One region of the Luteibacter sp. W1I16 genome, then DNA from elsewhere that is predicted to be linked to it. Evidence: predicted binding sites of a transcription regulator. Region 1 holds the regulator's gene; the other holds the start of a gene.
The links. Region 1 encodes HrcA, which represses chaperone genes, less so after heat shock. Its sites were predicted from a motif close to TTNGCACTCNNNNNNNNNGAGTGCNAA; they were not measured.

Region 1 (10,706 bases):
AACAAGCCCATCGAAGGCATGACCATCATGTGGGGCCTGAAGAAGGACGGCGACGAGTGGTCCGGCGGCCAGATCCTCGACCCGGCCAAGGGCAAGATCTACAAGGTCACCCTCAAGCTCGAAGACGGCGGGAAGACCCTCGATGTCCACGGCTACGTGGGTTTCTCGCTGATCGGACGCAGCCAGGAGTGGGTGCGGGCCGAATAAGCCCCGTCATGACGCCATGACCGGCAGGAGCGCGCCTTGCGCTCCTGCCCCAACGTCGTTTTACGACGTGACGCGCGACCAGAAGTCCTTGACGCCGTCGATAAAGGTGGTCGAGCGTGGCGTGTGTTTTGCCGCTTCCTCGCCCACGAAGGTGGCTTCCAGCTGGGTGAGCAGGTCGCGCTGCTCCTTCGTGAGACGGACCGGTGTCTCCACCACCACGGTGCAGATGAGATCGCCCGTGCGCCCACCACGTACGGACTTGACGCCGCGTCCGCGCAGGCGGAATTGCTGCCCGGTCTGCGTTTCCGGCGGAACGTTCACCGAGACCTCGCCTTCGAGCGTGGGCACGGCCAGTTCGGTGCCGAGCGCCGCCTGCGCGAAACGGATGGGCACTTCGCAGTAGAGGTCGGAACCGTCGCGCTGGAAAATCTTGTGCTCACGCACGCGCACTTCCACGTAGAGGTCGCCGGCCGGCGAACCCGCGGGACCGGCTTCGCCCTGCCCGGTCAAACGGATGCGATCGCCATTGTCCACGCCCGCCGGAATGCGTACCGACAGCGTGCGCTCTTCTTCGAGACGGCCTTCGCCGTGACACTTCTTGCAGGGCTTGTCGATCTTCTGGCCGGAGCCGTGGCACGTCGGGCAGGCTTGCTGGATGGAAAAGATGCCGTTCTGCATGCGCACACGGCCATGGCCCGCGCAGGTGGAACACGTGGAGACCTTGCCGTCTTCCGAGCCCGTGCCGTTGCAGTGGTGGCAATTGACCTGCGTGGGCACCTCGATCTTCTTCTCGACGCCGAACACGGCTTCCTCGAGATCGAGATCCATCATGTAACGCAGGTCGGCACCGCGGCGCGTGCGCTGGCGTCCACCGCCACCACCGAAGATGTCGCCGAAGATGTCACCGAAGATGTCGCCGACGTCGCCGAACCCGGCGCCGTTGCCGCGACCGAAGCCACCGCCCTCGAAGGCGGCATGGCCGTACTGGTCGTACGCCGCACGCTTCTGCGCGTCGGACAGCACGTCATAGGCTTCCTTGGCTTCCTTGAATTTCTCGAGCGCTTCCGGTTCCGGATTGCGGTCGGGGTGATACTTCATCGCGACGCGACGAAAGGTCTTCTTGAGGTCGCCCTCGCTCACGGTGCGTTCCACACCGAGGATTTCGTAGTAGTCGCGCTTGCTGCTCATTGCACGCTTGCTTTCCCTGGACGAACGAACGCGCCGGCGGGAAACCCTTCGGCGCGATCGATCCGGTTGACCCTTGCCTCGCCGCGAACGCTAGGGCTGCGGCGGGGCATCGTTTTACTCAGGACGACTTACTTCTTGTCGTCCTTGACCTCGGTGAACTCGGCGTCGACCACGTCGTCCGGCTGGGCCGAACCACCGCCCGGCGCCGACTGCTGCGCGGTGTCCTGCGCACCACCGGACGACTGGGCTGCCGCCGCGAGCGCCTGGGCGACCTGCTCGAGGTTGGCGATCTTCGCCTCGATGGCGTTCTTGTCGTCGCTGTCCTTGGCCTTCTCCAGCTCGGATACCGCGCTGTCGATGCCGGCGAGCTGCTCGGCGGGGATCTTGCCGCCGTGCTCCTTCAGCTGGCTGCGCGTGGCGTGCACGAGCTGGTCGGCCTTGTTGCGCACCTGCACGAGCTCGTGGAACTTCTTGTCTTCCTCGCGGTTGGCTTCCGCGTCGGCGACCATGCGCTGGATCTCTTCGTCCGAGAGGCCCGAACCGGCCTTGATCTCGATCTTCTGTTCCTTGCCGGTGTCCTTGTCCTTCGCCGACACGTGCAGGATGCCGTTGGCGTCGATGTCGAAGGTGACCTCGATCTGCGGCGTGCCGCGCGGTCCCGGACGGATGCCCTGCAAGTCGAACTTGCCCAGCGACTTGTTCGCGTTGGCGCGCTCGCGCTCGCCCTGGAGGACGTGCACGGTGACGGCCGTCTGGTTGTCGTCGGCGGTGGAGAAGACCTGCGAGGCCTTGGTCGGCACCGTGGTGTTCTTCTCGATGAGCTTGGTCATCACGCCGCCCATCGTCTCGATGCCGAGCGACAGCGGGGTGACGTCGAGCAGGAGCACGTCCTTCACCGAACCGCCCAGCACGCCGCCCTGGATCGCGGCGCCGACGGCCACGGCTTCATCCGGGTTGACGTCCTTGCGCGGCTCCTTGCCGAAGAAATCCTTCACCGCTTCCTGCACCTTCGGCATGCGGGTCTGGCCACCGACGAGGATCACCTCGTGGATGTCGGACACGCGCAGGCCGGCGTCGTTGAGCGCGGTGCGGCAGGGATCGATCGTGCCCTTGACCAGGTCTTCCACCAGCGACTCCAGCTTGGCGCGGGTCAGCTTGATGTTGAGGTGCTTCGGACCCGAGGCGTCGGCGGTGACATACGGCAGGTTGACGTCGGTCTGGTGGGCCGAGGAAAGCTCGATCTTCGCGCGCTCGGCGGCGTCCTTCAGGCGCTGCAGCGCGAGCTGGTCCTGGCGCAGATCGATGCCCTGCTCCTTCTTGAACTCTTCGACGAGGTAGTCGATGACGCGGTTGTCGAAGTCTTCACCACCGAGGAAAGTGTTGCCGTTGGTCGCCAGCACCTCGAACTGCTTCTCGCCGTCGACGTTGGCGATCTCGATGATCGAGACGTCGAACGTGCCGCCGCCGAGGTCGTACACGGCGATCTTGCGATCGCGCGCGTCGGTCTTGTCCAGGCCATAGGCCAGGGCGGCCGCGGTCGGCTCGTTGATGATGCGCTTGACGTCGAGGCCGGCGATGCGGCCGGCATCCTTCGTGGCCTGGCGCTGGCTGTCGTTGAAGTACGCCGGCACGGTGATGACCGCTTCGGTGACCGACTCGCCGAGGAAGTCCTCGGCCGTCTTCTTCATCTTCATCAGCACCTTCGAGGAGATCTCCTGCGGTGCCATCTTCTTGCCGTCGGCGGTCTGCACCCAGGCGTCACCGTTGTCGTGCGCGACGATACCGTACGGCACGATCTTGATGTCCTTCTGCACCTCGGCGTCGGTGAACTTGCGGCCGATGAGGCGCTTCACCGCGTAGAAGGTGTTCTTGGGATTGGTAACGCTCTGGCGCTTGGCCGGCGCGCCGACCAGGACCTCGTTGTCCTTGGTGAACGCGACGATGGACGGCGTGGTGCGATCGCCCTCCGCGTTCTCGATGACGCGCGCGGTCGAACCCTCCATCACTGCGACGCAGGAGTTGGTCGTACCGAGGTCGATGCCGATGATCTTGGCCATTGAAGTTGCTCCGAAATGCTAAGCGGCCCCCGCGGCCGCGACTGTGTTGGAAAATGGGGCCCGGCCCCATCGATTCAATGCTTTGGGTTCAGTTGTCGCGCACCACGGCGACCAGCGCCGGACGCAGCAGACGGTCGTTGAGGATGAAACCCTTCTGGACCACCGCGACCACGGTCCCCGCCGGGTGCTCGTTCGACTCGACCGAACTGATCGCCTGGTGGTGTTCCGGATTGAACGGCTTGTGCAATGGGTCGACCACCGTGAGGCCATTGCCCTGGGTGACCTTCTCCAATTGCTTCAGCGTGAGTTCGAGCCCTTCGCGCAAGGTCTTCGCGTCGGCCGATTCATTGGCCAGACCAAGCACCAGGCCGTCGTACACCGGCAGCAGGTCGCCGAGCAGCTTCTCGTTGGCGAAGCGGCGCGCCTGATCCAGGTCGCGCTGGAGGCGGCGACGCTGGTTCTCGATCTCCGCGCGTTCGCGCAGGACCGTCTCGCGCGCCTGAGAGAGCTCGGATTCGAGCGAGGCCAGCTTCGCGGTCAACGCGTCGAGGTCGGCATTGACGCCGTCGTTGTCGACCGCGGCGCCGTCCTGTATGGGATCCGGCACGTGGGGATCGTTGTTCTGCATGGTTACTCCAAATGTCAGCTTACCGACCCGCTCCATGGAGGGGCCGAACATTCGCGGGAAATACTAAACCCGCCTCCCGTGGCGGTTTATGAGGTCGCCGCGGCGCGATTCAAGGCGTCACTGAGCAGTCCCGCGGTGGCCTGGACCACCGGGATCACCCGCTCATATGCCATACGCGTCGGTCCAATAACTCCGATCGCGCCCAGCATGCGGCCGCTCGTGCCGTAGGTGGCGGTGACGATGCTGCATCCGTCGAGGGCCGAGAATCCGGACTCCTCGCCGATGAACAAGCGCACGCCCGGGGCCTTGACGCACATTTCCATCAGCTGAAGCAGGTCGCGCTTCTGCTGGAAGGCGTCGAACAGATCGCGGAGCCGGTCGATGTCGGCCAACTCCGAATAACCCATCAGGTTGGTCTGGCCGCTGACGAGGACGTCATCGGCATCCTCGTCGGTGGCGAACGAGACCGTCGCCAGCTCCACGACGCTGGACAGCAGGCGGTTGATCTCCCCACCCGCCTCGCGCAACTCGGCGGCGAGGTGCGCACGGATATCGGCCAGCCGGAACCCGGCGAACTGTGCGTTGAGGTAATTCGCCGCCTGCTCCAGGTCGGAGGATTCCAGCGGCCGGGCAAGCTGGACGACGCGGTTCTGCACCTGGTTGTCCGAGAACACCAGGATCACCAGCACGCGCGCGTCCGGCAGGTTGACGAAATCGATGTGGCGCAGGGGGAAATCGCCCTGGCGCGGGACGGTGACCACCCCGGCGAAATGGGTCATGGCCGAAAGCAGGTTCGAGACGTTGCCGAGCAGGTCGCGCGTGGTCGTCTGGTGCGGTGGCAGGCCGCCTTGCAGGCGGGCCATCTCGTCACGCGGCAGCGGCTTCAGTTCGAGCAGGCTGTCGACGAACAGGCGCAGCCCTCGCGGCGTCGGGATACGTCCGGCCGAGGTGTGCGGCGAAGCCACCAGGCCGGCATCCTCGAGGTCGGCCATGATGTTGCGGATGGTCGCCGGGCTGACTTCCAGGCCGGAGGAACGCGCCAGGGTGCGTGAGCCGACCGGCTCGCCATCGGACAGGTATTGGGAAATCAGGGTCCGCAGCAGCCGGCGCGCGCGAGCATCGATGTCGTGACCGGAAAACGGATTCATGCGCCTGACTGGATGGGAAGGGGGTCGGATCGTCGGGTTATCAATAAGGTCTGGGCGCTCCGCTTGCAAGTCTCGGCTTCTGCGACGCCGCTGCCGCTACAATCGGCGCGATTCCCTTCGCCACTCCCGTGCCCATGCTCACCTCGCTTTACGTCCGCCAGTTCGCCGTCGTCGAAGAAGCCGAGGTCGCCTTCGGGCCGGGCCTCACCGTGGTCAGCGGCGAGACCGGCGCGGGCAAGTCGCTGCTGGTGGACGCATTGATGCTGCTGGCCGGTGCCCGTGCCGACAGCGGCATGGTCCGCGCCGGCAGCGACCGCGCCGAACTGGCCGCGGAATTCGATCTCGCCGGCCTGCCCGAGGCCCTGGACTGGCTGCGCCAGGAAGAACTCGACGACGGGCAGACCTGCCGGTTGCGCCGCGTGATCCGCACCGAGGGCAGCTCGCGTGGCTGGATCAACGGCCGCCCCGCCAGCCTCGCCCAGATGTCGGCGCTGGCCGCGCTGATCGTCGAGATCCACGGCCAGCACGAGCACCAGGCCCTGCTCTCGCGCCAGCACCAGATGGCCTTGCTCGACGCCTACGCGGGCAACGAGGCCCTGCTGGCCCAGGTACGCGACACGGCGAAGGCGTGGCGCGATGCCGTGGCGCGCATCCGCACGCTTTCCGGCGGCGACGACCGCGAACACCAGATCGAACTCCTCAGCCACGAGCTGGAGGAACTCGACCGCTGGGCGCTCGCCCCGGCCGCCCTGGAAGACCTCGAAGCCCAGCACCGCCGGCTCGCCAATGCGGGGCGTCTGGCCGAGGGCGCCAACGGCGTGGTCGAGATGCTGGATGGCGAGAGCGAGTTCGCCATCGGCCGCGCCCTGCTCCGCGCACATGCGGAACTCTCGCGCCTCGCCGAACTCGACGCCACGCTCGCACCCACGCTGGAACTCCTGGACAGCGCGCAGATCCAGGTGGGCGAAGCCGTCGACAGCCTCAGCCGCTACGCGCAGGATGTGGAACTCGACCCGGAGCGGCTGGCCGAGGTGGATACCCACCTCGCCCATCTGCACGATCTCTCACGCCGTTACCGCCTGCCGGTCGCCGAACTCACGACCAAGGCCGACGAAGTCCGCGAGCGTCTGGCCGAACTGGAAGGCGCGGGCGATGCCCTCGACCGCCTCGGCCGCGAGCGCGACCGCCTGCACCAGGCGTACGACACCGCCGCGGCCGCCCTCTCTAAGGCACGCGCGGAGGCCGCGACGCGGCTCGGCGGCATCGTCGCCGGACTGATGGGCGAACTGGGCATGGCGGGCGGGCGGCTGGAAGTCTCGCTGGAGCGCGCCGAGGGCGACGAGCCCGACCCGCAGGGCCGCGAGCGCTGCGAACTACTGGTCAGCGCCAATCCGGGACAGCCGCCGCGCCCCTTGCGCAAGGTCGCGTCCGGTGGCGAACTGGCGCGCATCAGCCTCGCCATCGAGGTCGCCACGCTGGGCAACGACAACATCGGCTGCATGATCTTCGACGAAGTGGACACCGGCATCGGCGGCGCGGTGGCCGAGGTGGTCGGACAGAAATTGCGCGCGCTCGGCGAGCGCGTGCAGGTGCTATGCGTCACGCACCTGCCCCAGGTGGCGGCCCAGGGTCATTCGCACTTGCAGGTAGCGAAGGAGAGCGACGGCGAGGCGACCCGCACGCGCATCCATGCGCTCGATGCCACCGGGCGGCGTGACGAACTCAGCCGCATGCTCGGCGGGGTGGAGATCACCAAGGAGACCAGGGCGCATGCGAAGAAGATGCTGGATCGTGCGCAGGGCTGATCAGGTGCGGATGAGGCCGCGCTCCTGGGCCATGCGGTAAAGGTCCAGTTCCGAGCCGGCGTTGAGCTTGTTCATCACCGCGGCGCGGTGGATGTAGATCGTCTTCTGCCCGATGCCCAGTTCCGCGGCCACCTGCTTGGGCGCGCGGCCGGCCGCCAATAGCAGGAAAACTTCCCGCTCGCGGGCGGTCAGGCGATTGAACGGGTCCAGGTCGGTCGTCGGCCGGCCCGAGCGGCGCTCGCGCAGGTCCGAACTCAGGTATTGGTCGCCGCCGAGCACCGAACGCACCGCAGCCACCAACTCCTCGGGCGCGACGCCCTTGGTCACATAACCGCGAGCACCGCGACGCAGTGCCTCGGATACGTAGGGTTCGCCGTCGTGCATGCTTAGCACCACGATCTTCATGCCCGGGGCGATGCTGCCGAGGTGCTCGATCAGCGGCAGGCCGCTGCCATCCGGCAGAGACAGGTCCACCGCCACCAGGTCCGGCCGATGCTGGGTGACCGCGTCCACCGCCTCGTCGGCGTTGCGGGCTTCGGCGACGACATCGAGGTCGGGTTCCAGTTCGATGAGGCGCTTGAAGCCCTCACGGACGATGGCATGGTCATCTACAAGAACGATTCTGGGCATGGGCTGAATGTAGCAGGCTCGCCCGACGCGTGCGTATGGCTATCGCCGCCGCCGGCCTTGCGCATTCGCCGTGTAACATCCCGCCAATGCGACTACACGGACTTTCACGCTTCGCCGGCCCCCTCTTCGCGCTCGCCTACGCCGCGGCGTGGGTGATGCTGTGGCCGACCGAGCAGCCCTACTGGGTGCTGCCGTTCGGCCTGCGCTTCGGCGCGCTGCTGCTGATGCGCACGCGCCATTGGTTCTGGATCCTCGGGGCCGAGATCGCCGCCAGCGCCTTTTGCGAATGGCGTAGCGGCCTGCCGATCGGCGGCGCTGGCTTCGTCCTGGGCGATGCTCCCGAGCCCTTGATGGTCGCGGCGTGCCTCTGGTTGCTGCGCCGCGCCCACCTGCACGCCAGCCTCAATACGCCGGAAGACGTCGCCCGCCTGCTGCTTTCCGCGATGGTCACGGCTACCGTGGCCACCGCGGGCAACGCCGCGATGATGGCCTCGATGCATCCCGCCGCCCCTGTGGAGATGCTGGGCACCACCTTCGGCAGCGACCTGCTCGGCAACTACCTGGGCGTGCTGCTGGTGGTGCCGGTGATGATCCTGGCCTTCCGCGAGCGCCCCACCCGGGCGGCGATGGGCGAACTGCTGCTCGACGGCCTGCTGGTGATGCTGCCCTCGCTGGCCATCCTGATCACGCTCGCCGAATATTCACCGCAGCCGCAGTTCGCCCGCGTGCTCTCCCTGGCGCCGGTGTTGTTCTTCGCGTTCCGCCACGGCTGGCGCGGCGCCGGCCTGGCCATGCTGATCACCAGCGTGGGGCTGAACGTGACCGAGGACATGATCGGCCGCGGAGCGCCGACGGCGGCCGCCCACCTGTTCCTCGCGGTGGCCGGAACGGGCACCTTGATGCTCGGTGCGGCGACCGATGCGCTGCGCCGCAGCAGCGAGCGAGTTGCGCAGCAGAACACCCACCTGGCCGCGGCCAACCAGCGCCTGGACCAACTGGCCAGGCAGCTCAGGGACGCCGCGCGAGGCAACCTCCAGGCGGAGGAGAACCTGCGCCGGCACATGGCCGCGGAGTTGCACGACGAACTGGGCCAGAACCTCACCGCGATCCAGACCCACCTGAAGCTGGCCCAGACCCGCCTCGGCAGCGCCGGCCTGGAAGACATCGGCATGTCGATCAACGGCATCCTCGGCCACATGCGCCGGGCCCTGCACAAGATGCTGGACAGCCTGCGCCCCTCGGTCCTGGACGAGTTCGGCCTGCTGCGCGCGCTGGACGAAGGTCCGGTGCGCGACATGCTTACCGCCGCGGGCATCCACTACATGACCGATCTGAGGGGCGACCCCCGCCTGCTCGACGACGACACCCTTACGGCCATCTATCGTGTCGTCCAGGAGAGCGCGACCAACGTGGTGCGGCACTCGGGCGCCCGTGAGATGAAGTTGCGCCTGCGCATCGGCCTGCGCGACAGCGGACCCGTGGCGATCCTCGACATCCGCGACGACGGGACCGGCCTGCCCTCGACGCCACGTCCCGTGCGCACCGATGGCGGCGGCCGTGGATTGCAGGGAATGAGCGACCGGATCACCGCCCTCGGGGGCCTCTTTCGCATCCGCCCGGAGCCCGTAGGACTTCACCTCCGCGTGCTGCTTCGCAGCACAAGTATCGGAAGCAACATAGGAAATTTTCCGATACCGGGTGGGTGAACGGTTCGTTACGATCCCATTATCGATGTGGGGGAGCCGCCGTCGAGAGACGGTGAGCCCAGGTCGGTCGTGGGGACGATCGACCTGATGAGGCGACAGGATGTCAGCCTCGCCGGTGCGACATGGAGATCGGGATCCAGCGAGCAACTCGCGATCCACGAACCTTGAAGACACCGGATCAAGCCGTCGGTGGACAGGAGTCCACCGGCGGCGTTTTTTTGGGCCCGGTGGGAGCCGACCTTCGAAAACCTGGTGGGAGCCGACCTTGTCGGCGATGGGTGCTTGCCTCGAACTGGCCCGCTGCCGCGGGATCGCCGACAAGGTCGGCTCCCACCAGAGCATCTTCCCCGGATGACTCGCTCGCGGACTTCCGCCAAGCCGGACTTCCGCCAAGAACCAAAAAAAAAAGGCCCCGCAGGGCCTTATTCCGTTCCGGCAGCTGGAATCAGCGCTTTTTCTTGGGCCGGACGTACAGGACCAGGCTGTGGTCCTCGATGACGTAGCCATGGCGCTCGGCGATCTCGTGCTGGAGGCGCTCGATCTCCTCGCTGATGAACTCGATCACTTTTCCGCTGTCCACGTCGATCATGTGGTCGTGATGCTTGCCGCGGTCCAGCTCGTACACCGCCTGCCCGCCCTCGAAGTTGTGCTTCATGACGATGCCGGCAGCTTCGAACTGGGTCAGGACACGGTACACCGTGGCAAGCCCGATGTCCTCCTGGTGCGCAAGCAGGCGCTTGTAGATGTCTTCGGCCGTGAGGTGGCGTTCCTCCGCCTCTTCGAAGATCTGCAGGATCCGCATGCGCGGATGCGTGACTTTAAGGCCCGCCTTGCGGAGCTCTTTGGTTTCCTGGTCCATGTCAGACCCCTCGCGGTGCCGTAAGGCGCTTAGTGTATCATCACAGGCTTCACGATCCGGACGTTACTACGCATGCATAAGCTCATCCGCACGCTGGGTTTGGCCATGATGGCGACCGCCATCGCGGGCTGTGGCCTGCTCTATACCCCCGACGTGCAGCAGGGCAACCTGCTCGACAAGAAAAACGTCGACCAGCTGCAGCCCGGCATGACCAAGCGCCAGGTCCTCGTCCTTCTGGGCACCCCCTCGGTCATCTCGCCGTTCGACCAGGACCGCTGGGACTACGTCTCGACGTTCTCGCACCGTGGCCGTCCGATGACGACCCGCACGCTGACCCTGTCCTTCAACAACGACACGCTGGTGCGTACCGAGGGTGATTTCTTCTCCCAGGATGCCCAGCAGCTGCTGAAGGATTCGGAGAAGTACAAGGCCAATCCGACCGGCGGTGCCGACGGCGACAAGAACACCGATGGCAAGA
Region 2 (10,706 bases), 1.2 Mb from region 1:
GCGGCTGGGTACAGGCCGCGAACTACGCCAGCAATACACCCATCGGCCGTATCGTCGCGACATGGACCGTGCCCTCCGCACCCGCGACGAAGGACGACCAGGTCATCTACTTCTTCCCCGGTCTCGAGCAACTGCCGAACGTGCAATCGATCCTTCAGCCCGTGCTCGGTTGGAACGGATACAACGACAAGGCGTGGACCCTGGCGAGCTGGAACTGCTGTGTCGACGGCACCACGTTCCACAGCGATCCGGTCCCGGCGAAGGCGGGCGATGTCGTCGTCGGCGATACCTATTCCACCTGCGCGGCGGGACAGGACTGCCCCACGTGGAAGATCGATTCGCGCAACACCACCACGGGCCGAACGAGTTCGCTCACCACCGACCCCTATGACGATCTCACCTGGGTCTTCGGCGGCGTGCTCGAGGTGTACAACGTCTCCACCTGCGGCGAATACCCCGGTGGCCCGATCACCTTCCACAACATCCAGGTGTACGACCGCAACAACGTCCGCGTCGCGTCTCCGCCCTGGGGCGGCAGCGATACCTCGGGCATCAACCCGCAATGCAACTACGGCCTCAGCACGACGGCCACCTCGGCGACCATTTCCTACTGAGGCGGAGGGTGGGTGGGAAGCGGGCTTGCCCGCGAGTGCTCACCCTCGCCGCTGGGGTGAAGGATCGCGGGCAAGCCCGCTTCCCACCCGAATGCGGCAAGTGACAGGGCGAATGCGCGGGCGAAGCCGGGCCCGAAAAAGAAAAGCCCCGCTTTCGCGGGGCTTTTCGTGACGAACCAGGGAGGCGCGGACTTAGAAGTCCATGCCGCCCATGCCACCCATGCCGCCGGGGGCACCGTGGCCGTGGCCGTCGTCCTTCTTCGGCAGCTCGGTCACGGCCGCTTCGGTCGTGATGATCGAGCCGGCCACCGAGGCGGCGAACTGCAGCGCCGAACGGGTGACCTTGGTCGGGTCCAGGATGCCGAACGCGATCATGTCGCCGAACTCGCCGGTGGCGGCGTTGTAGCCGAAGTTACCCTGGCCATCCTTCACCTGGTTGACGATGACCGAAGCCTCTTCGCCAGCGTTGGTGACGATAGCGCGCAGCGGGGCTTCCAGCGTGCGACGGGTGATCGCGATGCCGAGGTCCTGGTCCGGGTTCTTGCCCTTCAGGCCTTCCAGGGCCTTCAGCGCACGGATCAGGGCGACGCCGCCGCCCGGGACCACGCCTTCTTCGACGGCCGCACGCGTGGCGTGCAGGGCGTCTTCGACGCGGGCCTTCTTTTCCTTCATCTCGACTTCCGTCGCGGCGCCGACCTTGATCACGGCGACACCGCCGGCAAGCTTGGCGACGCGCTCCTGCAGCTTCTCGCGATCGTAGTCCGACGAGGTCTCTTCGATCTGCGTCTTGATCTGCTTGATGCGCGACTGGATGCCCTCGGCTTCGCCGGCACCGTCGATGATCGTGGTGTTTTCCTTGGTGATCACGACGCGCTTCGCGTGGCCGAGGTCGTTGATCGTGGCCTTGTCGAGAGCCAGGCCGACTTCCTCGGAGATGACCGTGCCGCCGGTAAGGACGGCGATGTCTTCCAGGATGGCCTTGCGGCGATCGCCGAAGCCCGGCGCCTTGACGGCGGCGACCTTGACGATGCCACGGATGGTGTTGACGACGAGGGTGGCCAGGGCTTCGCCCTCGACTTCCTCGGCGACGATCAGCAGCGGCTTGCCAGCCTTCGCGACAGCCTCGAGCACCGGCAGCAGCTCACGGACGTTCGAGATCTTCTTGTCGTGGATGAGGATGAACGGGTCGTCCAGTTCAACCTGCTGCGACTGCTGGTTGTTGATGAAGTACGGCGAGAGGTAGCCGCGGTCGAACTGCATGCCCTCGACGACGTCGAGCTCGTTCTCGAGGCCCGAGCCTTCCTCGACCGTGATCACGCCTTCCTTGCCGACCTTGCCCATCGCGGTGGCGATGATGTCGCCGATGTTCGAGTCGGAGTTGGCCGAGATCGTGCCGACCTGGGCGATCGCCTTGTCGTCGGCGGTCGGGTTCGAGAGCTTCTTCAGCTCGGCGACGGCAGCCGTGACGGCCTGGTCGATACCGCGCTTGAGGTCCATCGGGTTGATGCCGGCGGCCACGGCCTTCAGGCCTTCCTGGATGAATGCCTGGGCGAGGACGGTCGCGGTCGTGGTGCCGTCGCCGGCCACGTCGGAGGTCTTCGAGGCGGCTTCCTTGACGATCTGGGCGCCGATGTTCTCGTACTTGTCGGCGAGTTCGATTTCCTTCGCGACCGAGACGCCGTCCTTGGTGACGGTCGGGGCGCCGAAGCTCTTCTCGAGCACGACGTTGCGGCCCTTCGGACCGAGGGTGACCTTGACGGCGTTGGCGAGCGTGTTGACGCCCTTCAGCATGCGTGCGCGGACGTCTTCGCCGAAGCGGACTTCTTTAGATGCCATGAGTGAAAATCCTTGAGATCAGTTGTTTGGGATAGCCGGGAGGAACGGGGCGAGCGGGGGCTCAGCCTTCCAGGACCGCCACGATGTCGTCTTCCTTCAGGAAGACCAGTTCTTCGCCATCGACCTTGATTTCCTGGCCGGCGTACTTGCCGAACAGGACGACGTCGCCTTCCTTCACGCCCATCGGGCGGAGCTGGCCGCTGGCCAGGAGGAGGCCGGTACCGGCGGCGATGACCTTGCCGCGGGTGGGCTTCTCGGTGGCGCTGTCCGGGATGACGATGCCACCGGCGGAAACACGCTCTTCTTCGAGACGCTTGACGATGACGCGATCGTGCAGCGGGCGCAGTTTGCTCATGACTTCTCCAACCATGTGATTGACGGATAACGAAATTGGTCCACCCTGTTAGCACTTGCCAAGGGTGAGTGCCAGAATTTTAGCCAAAGCTCTCCACGAATCGGAAGAGCCCCAGGGTGATCGACAGATGGCGCCTGCGCGAAACCGTTCAAGGCCCCCGGTACAAAAAAGACCACAATCGACCCATGTCCGAACCCATCGCCATCCTCGTCGCCTGTCCCGCCGGCGAACCCGCCGCCACCCTCGCCCACGGCCTGGTGCAGGCCGGCCTCGCCGCCTGCGTGAACCACCTGCCGGGAATGCGGTCCACCTACCGCTGGAAAGGCGAGGTGGTCACCGACGCCGAAGACCTCCTGCTGGTGAAGACCACCCGCGAGGCCTTCGCGGCGGTCGAGGCTTTCGTCGTCGAGCACCATCCCTACGAGGTGCCGGAGGTCGTGGCCCTGCCGCTGGTGGAAGGCCATGCGCCTTACCTCGCCTGGCTGGAAGCCAGCGTCGATGCAAGCTAATAAGGGTTTGCCCGGTCATAATGACCGACGCCCCACGCGGTTCGTCACCGCACCGATCCCCGGAGTCGCCATGACGTCGTTCGCCCGCCTCGCGCGGAACCTGATCGCCGGCCTCGCCTTGTTCGCCGCCCTGCCGGCGCTCGCCCAAAGCGACGACGACCTGCTGCCGGTCACCCAGGCTTTCCACCTCACTTCCGATGCCAGCCAGCCCGGCATGGTGAAGCTGCACTGGCGGATCGCGCCGGACTATTACCTCTACCGGGGCCGGATCAAGATCAAGGCGGCGGAGCCCGCGGCGGTCACGCTGGGCGAGCCGACGCTTCCCGATGGCCTGAAGAAGCACGACGAATTCCTCGGCGACGTGGAGATCTACCACGGTGATGTGGAAGCCAGCGTGCCGTACACCCTCGTCGACGCCGCCACCAGGACGCTGGCCCTCGACGTCCAGTACCAGGGCTGCCACGAGGTGGACCCGAAAATCTGTTATCCGCCGAACACCGAGCACCTGAAGCTCGCGATAGGCGGCGCGTCGACCATTCCCGCCGCCGCGTCCCCGGTCGCCAACGGGGCCGCGCTGCTCGGAGGCCCCACGACGACCGCGTCGGCTGGCGAGGCGCAGGCGCTTCCCGTCGACCAGGCGTTCCGCTTCGAGGCACTGGTCAAGGACCACGGCAGCCTGCTGCTGCGCTGGACCATGCCCAAGGACTACTACCTCTATCGGGACAAGACGCAGATCACGGTGGCGTCGCCCGCCGGCGTGACCGTGGGCGAGCCGGACTGGCCCAGCGGCACCGCCCATCACGACGAACACTTCGGCGACACGATCGTCTACTTCGACCAGGTGGAGCTGCCGGTGCCGCTGAATGGCGCCTCGGGCGCCACGGCGGTGGCGATCGACGTGGCTTACCAGGGCTGCCTCGAAAACGGCATCTGCTACCCGGTGATGACGCGGCACATCAAGGTCGACCTGGGCGCGGGCACGGCATCCGTCGGGGCGCCGTCCGAGGAGCAGCCTGCCGCCGCGCCGGCGGATGTCGCACCGACCCCGCCGCCGCCCGGCCTGGCGCCAGGCGGTGACGCACCTGTCGGCTTCATCGCGGCCATCGGGCTCGCCTTGCTCGGCGGCCTGGTACTGAACCTCATGCCGTGCGTGTTGCCGGTGTTGTCGCTGAAAGCCATCACCGTCCTCGAAAGCGGGGAAAGCCCGGGCGCCGCACGCAAGCACGCGCTCTGGTACACGGCGGGCGTTCTGGCCGCCTTCGCCGTCCTGGGCCTGGTCATCGTCGGCATCCGCGCGGCGGGACATGGCATCCAGTGGGGCGCTCAATTCCAGCAGCCGCTGGCGATCGGCCTGCTCGTCTACGTGATGCTGGCCGTGGGCCTGTCGATGTCCGGCGTGTTCGAGATCGGCGGCTCGCTCGGCAACGTCGGCAGTGGACTCGCCGCGCGGTCCGGCCCTTCCGGCGACTTCTTCACCGGCGTGCTCGCCGTGGTCGTGGCCAGCCCCTGCACCGCGCCTTTCATGGGTTCCGCGATCGCGTTCGCCTTCGCCGCGCCGCTGGGCGTAGCCTTCCTGATCTTCCTGGCGCTCGGCCTCGGCCTCGCCCTGCCCTTCCTGCTGATCGGATTCGTCCCGGCGATCGCGCGGCTGTTGCCACGCCCGGGCCGGTGGATGGAGACCCTCAAGCAGTTGCTGGCGTTTCCGATGTACCTCACGGCGGTCTGGCTGCTATGGGTACTGACCAAGCAACGTGGCGCCGACGCGACCGCCCTCGTGCTCGCCGGCGGCGTGCTGTTGGCCATGGCCCTGTGGTGGTACGGCCGCAGCCGTGGCGCACGCTTGTCCTGGGTGTTCACCGGCGTGCTGATGGTCGGTGCCGCCGCTGCGCTATGGGCCGTGCACGGCCTGCCGGCCCAGGGCGCGGCCCTGCGCGTGGCCGCCGACGGGTCGGTCCCGTATTCGCCGGAGAAGCTGGCCGAGCTGCGTGGCGCGGGAACGCCCGTGCTGGTCGACATGACCGCCGACTGGTGCATCACCTGCAAGGCAAACGAAAAGGCGGTGCTCGATACCGACGCCTTCAAGGCACTGCTGACCCGCACCGGCACCGTCTACATGAAGGGTGACTGGACGGACGTCAACGCCACCATCGCGGCTTTCCTGGAGCAGTACCATTCGGTGGGCGTGCCGCTCTACGTGGTCTACCCGAAGGGCGGTGGCGACGGCCGCAAGCTTTCCACCGTGCTCACCTACGACAGCGTCGAAAAGGCGCTCGAGGCCGCCGCGCATCCATGAGCCGCGGCCCGACCTTCTGGATCGTGGTGCTAGCGATCGCCGCCACGTCCACGGGCCTGTACCTGGAGCATCGCCGCCTGAATCCACCACCACCGCAAGGCGTCACGGTGTCGGATATCGGCGAGCTTCCACCACCGGCTACCTTCCTCACCGTCGACGGCAAGCCGCGCCAGCTTTCGGACTGGCGCGGCAAGCGCCTGCTCATCAACTTCTGGGCGACCTGGTGCGCGCCCTGCCGCCGTGAAATGCCGTTGCTGAGCGAAAACGCCGGGCGATATAAGGCACGCAACGTCGCGATCCTCGGCGTAGCCGAAGACACGGCGGGTTCGGTGCGTGCCTATCTGGCCGCGCAGCCGGTGGACTATCCGGTGGTGCTGGCCGACAGCGACGCGCCTGGTGGCTCGCTGTCCTTCGGCAATACCCGCCGCGTCCTTCCCTACAGCGTCCTCATCGGCGAGGACGGGCGTATCCTGCGGCGCAAGCTCGGTACCTTCAGCCAGGCGGAACTCGACGCCTGGCTCGCGCCCTGAACCACGGAAACCTCGCATGGACCCCAAGCTCCCACCCGACCAGGCGATCGAGGACACGCGCCGCTGGCTCGAGCGCGCCGTCATCGGCCTCAACCTGTGCCCGTTCGCCAAGGCGGTGCACAAGAAGGGCCAGGTCCGTTACGTCGTCAGCGACGCCACGCAACCTTTGCAACTGCACGCCGACCTGGTCCGTGAGCTGGAACTTCTTCGCGACACCGATCCGGAGGTGGTGGACACCACCTTGTTGATCCATCCTCACGTGCTCGACGATTTCCTCGACTACAACGAGTTCCTCGAAGTGGCGGACGAGACAGTGGCCGACCTCGACCTGGAAGGGGATATCCAGGTAGCGAGTTTCCACCCCGCCTTCCAGTTCGAAGGCACCGCGCCCGATGACATCACTAACTACACCAACCGCTCGCCGTATCCGACCCTGCACCTGCTGCGCGAGGCGAGCATCGACCGCGCGGTGGCGGCCTTCCCGGAGGCCTCGAAGATCTTCGAGGCGAACATGGAGACGCTGGACCGGTTGGGAATCGAGGGCTGGCGGGCGTTGTTTGCTCGCCGATGAGGGGCGGAATCGCTGACAGGGTCAGCTCCCACAGTTGGCAGAAACATACGCGAGCGTCTGGAAAGTCGCGATCTCCAGCGAACTGCGCCGAACTTCACCGAACTGGACAAGGGTGGGCGACAGGCGCACACTTCGCGGCGTTCCGGAGCCCCGGACCCACGGCACAGGTGAACAGTGGCCAGGATCCTCGTCCTGCACGGACCCAACCTCAATCTCCTCGGCGTGCGCGAGCCTTCGGTCTACGGGCATGAAACGCTCGCCGACATCAACACATCGCTGCAAGCCCGGGCACAAGCCGCCGGGCACGACCTGGGCTGGTTCCAGTCCAACGCGGAACACGAACTGATCGGACGGATCCACCAGGCCCGCGACGAAGGCACGGCCTGGATCCTCGTCAATCCGGCGGCCTTCACGCACACATCGGTCGCCCTGCGCGACGCGCTGGCCGGCGTGGCCATTCCGTTCATCGAGATCCACCTGTCCAATCCGCACGCACGCGAGCCGTTCCGGCACCACTCGTACGTATCGGACATCGCCGCCGGCGTGATCTGCGGCTTCGGCGGCGACAGCTACCGGCTGGCGCTCGAGGCCGCGCTGCTCCGGCTGGCCCTGCCCGCCGCCTGATTCCCATTCGCGGCGCGCCCCCGGGGCGCCCGCATCCACCACCAGAAGGTTTGTCCCATGGACCTGCGCAAGATAAAGAAGCTCATCGACCTGCTCGAGGAATCGAACCTCGCCGAGCTGGAAATCAAGGAAGGCGAGGAAGTGGTGCGTCTTTCGCGAGTGCCCAAGGGCACCGCCGCCGCGCCGCAGATGATGGCCGCGCCCGCGCCCGTCGCCCCGGTCGCTGCCGCGCCTGCCGCCGCTCCCGCCGCGCCGCCCGCGGAGCCCGGCCTGCCGCCGGGCCACGTGGTCAAGGCGCCGATGGTCGGCACGTTCTACGCCGCCTCCACGCCGGGCGCTCCGGCGTTCGCCAGCATCGGCCAGCAGGTCAAGGCCGGCGAAACGCTGGGCATCATCGAAGCGATGAAGATGTTCAACCAGATCGAGGCCGACGTATCCGGTACCGTCGTCGCCATCCTGGTCGAGAACGGCCAGCCGGTGGAATTCGACGAACCGATGTTCGTCATCGCCTGAGGCCCCGACGCATGCTCGAGAAGGTCGTTATAGCCAATCGCGGCGAGATCGCGCTGCGGGTGCTGCGCGCGTGCCACGCGCTCGGCATCAAGACGGTCGCGGTGCACTCCACCGTCGATCGCAACCTCAAGCACGTCGGCCTGGCCGACGAATCGGTATGCATCGGCCCGGGTCCCTCGGCCGACAGCTACCTCAACATTCCGCGGATCATCGCCGCCGCCGAGATCACCGACGCGGGCGCGATCCATCCGGGGTACGGCTTCCTCTCGGAGAACGCGAACTTCGCCGAGCAGGTTGAGCAATCCGGCTTCGTCTTCATCGGCCCCACGGCCGACGTCATCCGCCTGATGGGTGACAAGGTGGAGGCGATCCGCGCCATGAAGGCCGCGGGCGTGCCCTGCGTGCCCGGTTCCGGCGGCCCGCTCGGCGACGACACGGACGAGAACATCCGCATCGCGCGCGAGATCGGCTATCCGGTGATCATCAAGGCGGCCGGGGGCGGCGGCGGTCGCGGCATGCGCGTCGTGCGTACCGAGGCCCATCTAGCGAACTCCATCGTCATGACCAAGCAGGAAGCCAAGGCGGCTTTCAGCAACGATCAGGTCTACATGGAGAAGTTCCTGGAAAACCCACGCCACGTGGAAATCCAGGTGCTCGCCGACGGCCAGGGCAACGCCATCCACCTCGGTGAACGCGACTGCTCGATGCAACGCCGCCACCAGAAGGTGGTGGAAGAAGCACCTGCGCCGGGCATCACGCCGGAACTGCGCGAGCAGATCGGCAAGGTCTGCGTGGACGCCTGCATCCGCATCGGCTATCGCGGCGCGGGCACGTTCGAGTTCCTGTTCGAGAACGGCCGCTTCTACTTCATCGAGATGAACACCCGCATCCAGGTGGAACATCCGGTGACCGAGCTGGTGACCGGCATCGACCTCGTCCGCGAGCAGTTGCTGATCGCCGGTGGCGAGAAGCTGTCGATCCGCCAGGAGGACATCGTCCTCAACGGTCACGCGATCGAATGCCGCATCAATGCCGAGGATCCCGACACCTTCATGCCGAGCCCCGGCACGGTGAAGCGTTTCGAGGCGCCGGGTGGCCCGGGCGTACGCGTCGACACGCATCTGTACGACGGCTACCGCATCCCGCCGAACTACGATTCGATGATCGGCAAGATCATCGTCCACGGCCCGGACCGCGCCACGGCCATCGCGCGCATGCGCATGGCCCTGACCGAGACGGTGATCGAGGGCGTGAAATGCAACATCCCGCTACAGCAGCGGATCATGGCCGACGTCGGCTTCCAGCAGGGTGGGCAAAACATCCACTACCTGGAAAAGCGAATGGCCGAGCAGAAAGAAACGCCATCCACGTAACGAAGAAAATCCCGCCGCAAGGCGGGATTTTTTTGGTCAAGCCTTGCGGCGGCCGCTGATGCGTACCCAATCCTCGAGCGTGCGCACTTCCAGTTCATCGAACCATTCCGCGTAACGCGCGAGCAATTCCTCGTGCTGCCCGGAGAGGATGCCCGAGAGCGCGAACGGTGCGCCGGGCTTCACGGCCGCGGCGAAGGTCGGGGCGAGCTCGCCAAGGGGGCCGGCGAGGATATTCGCCACGAGCACGTCGGCTTGCCCGGCGGGCGCCTGGCCAGGTAGATACACGTCCAGATCGTCGTGGACACCGTTGCGCTCGGCGTTGTCACGCGACGCGAGCAAGGCTTGCGGATCGTTGTCGATGCCGACGGCGCGCGCCGCGCCGAGCTTCAACGCAGCGATGGCAAGGATGCCCGAGCCGCAGCCGTAATCGAGGACGAACTTGCCCGCCATCTGCTGGCCATCGAGCCATTCCAGGCACATCGCCGTGGTGGGATGCGTTCCCGTTCCGAAGGCGAGGCCCGGGTCGAGCCGGACCACGACGATTCCGCCCTCGGCCGGCGGTTCGATGTTCCATGGATAGACCCACAACCGGCGGCCGAACGGCATGGGCTTGAACTGGTCCATCCACGCACGCTCCCAGTCCTGGTCCTCCACCTCGCGCCAGGTGATGTGGGCGGGCTCGATGAAGGGCAGGTCGTCGGCGATGGCGGCGGTCAGGCCACGCTTGTCGGCATCGGCGTCGAACAACGCGTTCAGCACGATCTGGTTCCAGAGCGGAATCTCGCCCACCCCGGGTTCGAAGATGGCCTCTTCGTCGGGCGTTTCCGCGTCGGCGTCCTGCAGCGTGATGGACAGCGCGCCCAGGTCTTCGAGCGTCGCTTCGACACGCGGTTGCTCGGCGGCACGGATCGTGAGGGATAGTTCGAGCCAGGGCATCGTGGGGCCAGTGCGGTGGACGGATCCCCGATTCTACCGGGCGAGCACGGGCTCGGCGTGGCCGTTATGATCCGGGCCTATGTATACGCAGTGCCCCGAGTGCCTCACCGTCTATAAGCTGGAAGCGGAACTTCTGGTCCACGCCTGCGGCTGCGTGCGCTGCAGCCATTGCGACGCGGTGTTCAACGCGCTCGGCACGCTCGCCGAGCAACTGCCACCGGAGCCCTTCACACACCTCGCCGAACATGCGCTGGACAGGGATCCGCCGACGGCCATGGTGGCGGTGTTCCGGCCTCGCCCGCATGTGGGCGAAGCTCCGTTCGAGACCGAGGCGAGCACTTCGGCGGAAGACGACGCCACGGCGGAAGCCGGTGAAGACTTCTCGCAACTGACCTTCACGCCCCGGTTCGCCAAACGGCAACGCCGCTCATGGCACACCGCCGCGTGGGCGGCCGTCTGCACGGTGCTGATCCTCGGCCTGGGAATACAACTGGCATGGGCCAAGCGCGAGGCCCTCATCGCCGATCCGGCGATCGGCCCCATGCTGGAAAC

Region 2: QFZ41_RS07565 (co-chaperone GroES) is a predicted target of HrcA. The motif match lies at 2,854-2,880, and genes of this name have one in related genera.

Annotation. Positions count from the first base shown of each region.
Region 1 is NZ_JBNDJJ010000001.1:510,498-521,203, forward strand. Features, by position in the region: gene QFZ41_RS02255 (DUF2147 domain-containing protein) at 1-207, shown strand, start outside; gene dnaJ (molecular chaperone DnaJ) at 268-1,395, opposite strand; gene dnaK (molecular chaperone DnaK) at 1,524-3,452, opposite strand; gene grpE (nucleotide exchange factor GrpE) at 3,541-4,080, opposite strand; gene hrcA (heat-inducible transcriptional repressor HrcA) at 4,167-5,228, opposite strand; gene recN (DNA repair protein RecN) at 5,363-7,033, shown strand; gene QFZ41_RS02285 (response regulator) at 7,034-7,663, opposite strand; gene QFZ41_RS02290 (MASE1 domain-containing sensor histidine kinase) at 7,750-9,369, shown strand; gene fur (ferric iron uptake transcriptional regulator) at 9,815-10,228, opposite strand; gene QFZ41_RS02300 (outer membrane protein assembly factor BamE) at 10,301-10,706, shown strand, end outside.
Region 2 is NZ_JBNDJJ010000001.1:1,697,691-1,708,396, forward strand. Features, by position in the region: gene QFZ41_RS07555 (hypothetical protein) at 1-614, shown strand, start outside; gene groL (chaperonin GroEL) at 807-2,450, opposite strand; gene QFZ41_RS07565 (co-chaperone GroES) at 2,512-2,805, opposite strand; gene cutA (divalent-cation tolerance protein CutA) at 2,991-3,314, shown strand; gene QFZ41_RS07575 (protein-disulfide reductase DsbD family protein) at 3,385-5,607, shown strand; gene QFZ41_RS07580 (TlpA family protein disulfide reductase) at 5,604-6,137, shown strand; gene QFZ41_RS07585 (DUF1415 domain-containing protein) at 6,154-6,708, shown strand; gene aroQ (type II 3-dehydroquinate dehydratase) at 6,883-7,332, shown strand; gene accB (acetyl-CoA carboxylase biotin carboxyl carrier protein) at 7,390-7,845, shown strand; gene accC (acetyl-CoA carboxylase biotin carboxylase subunit) at 7,857-9,218, shown strand; gene prmA (50S ribosomal protein L11 methyltransferase) at 9,255-10,154, opposite strand; gene QFZ41_RS07610 (zinc-ribbon and DUF3426 domain-containing protein) at 10,234-10,706, shown strand, end outside.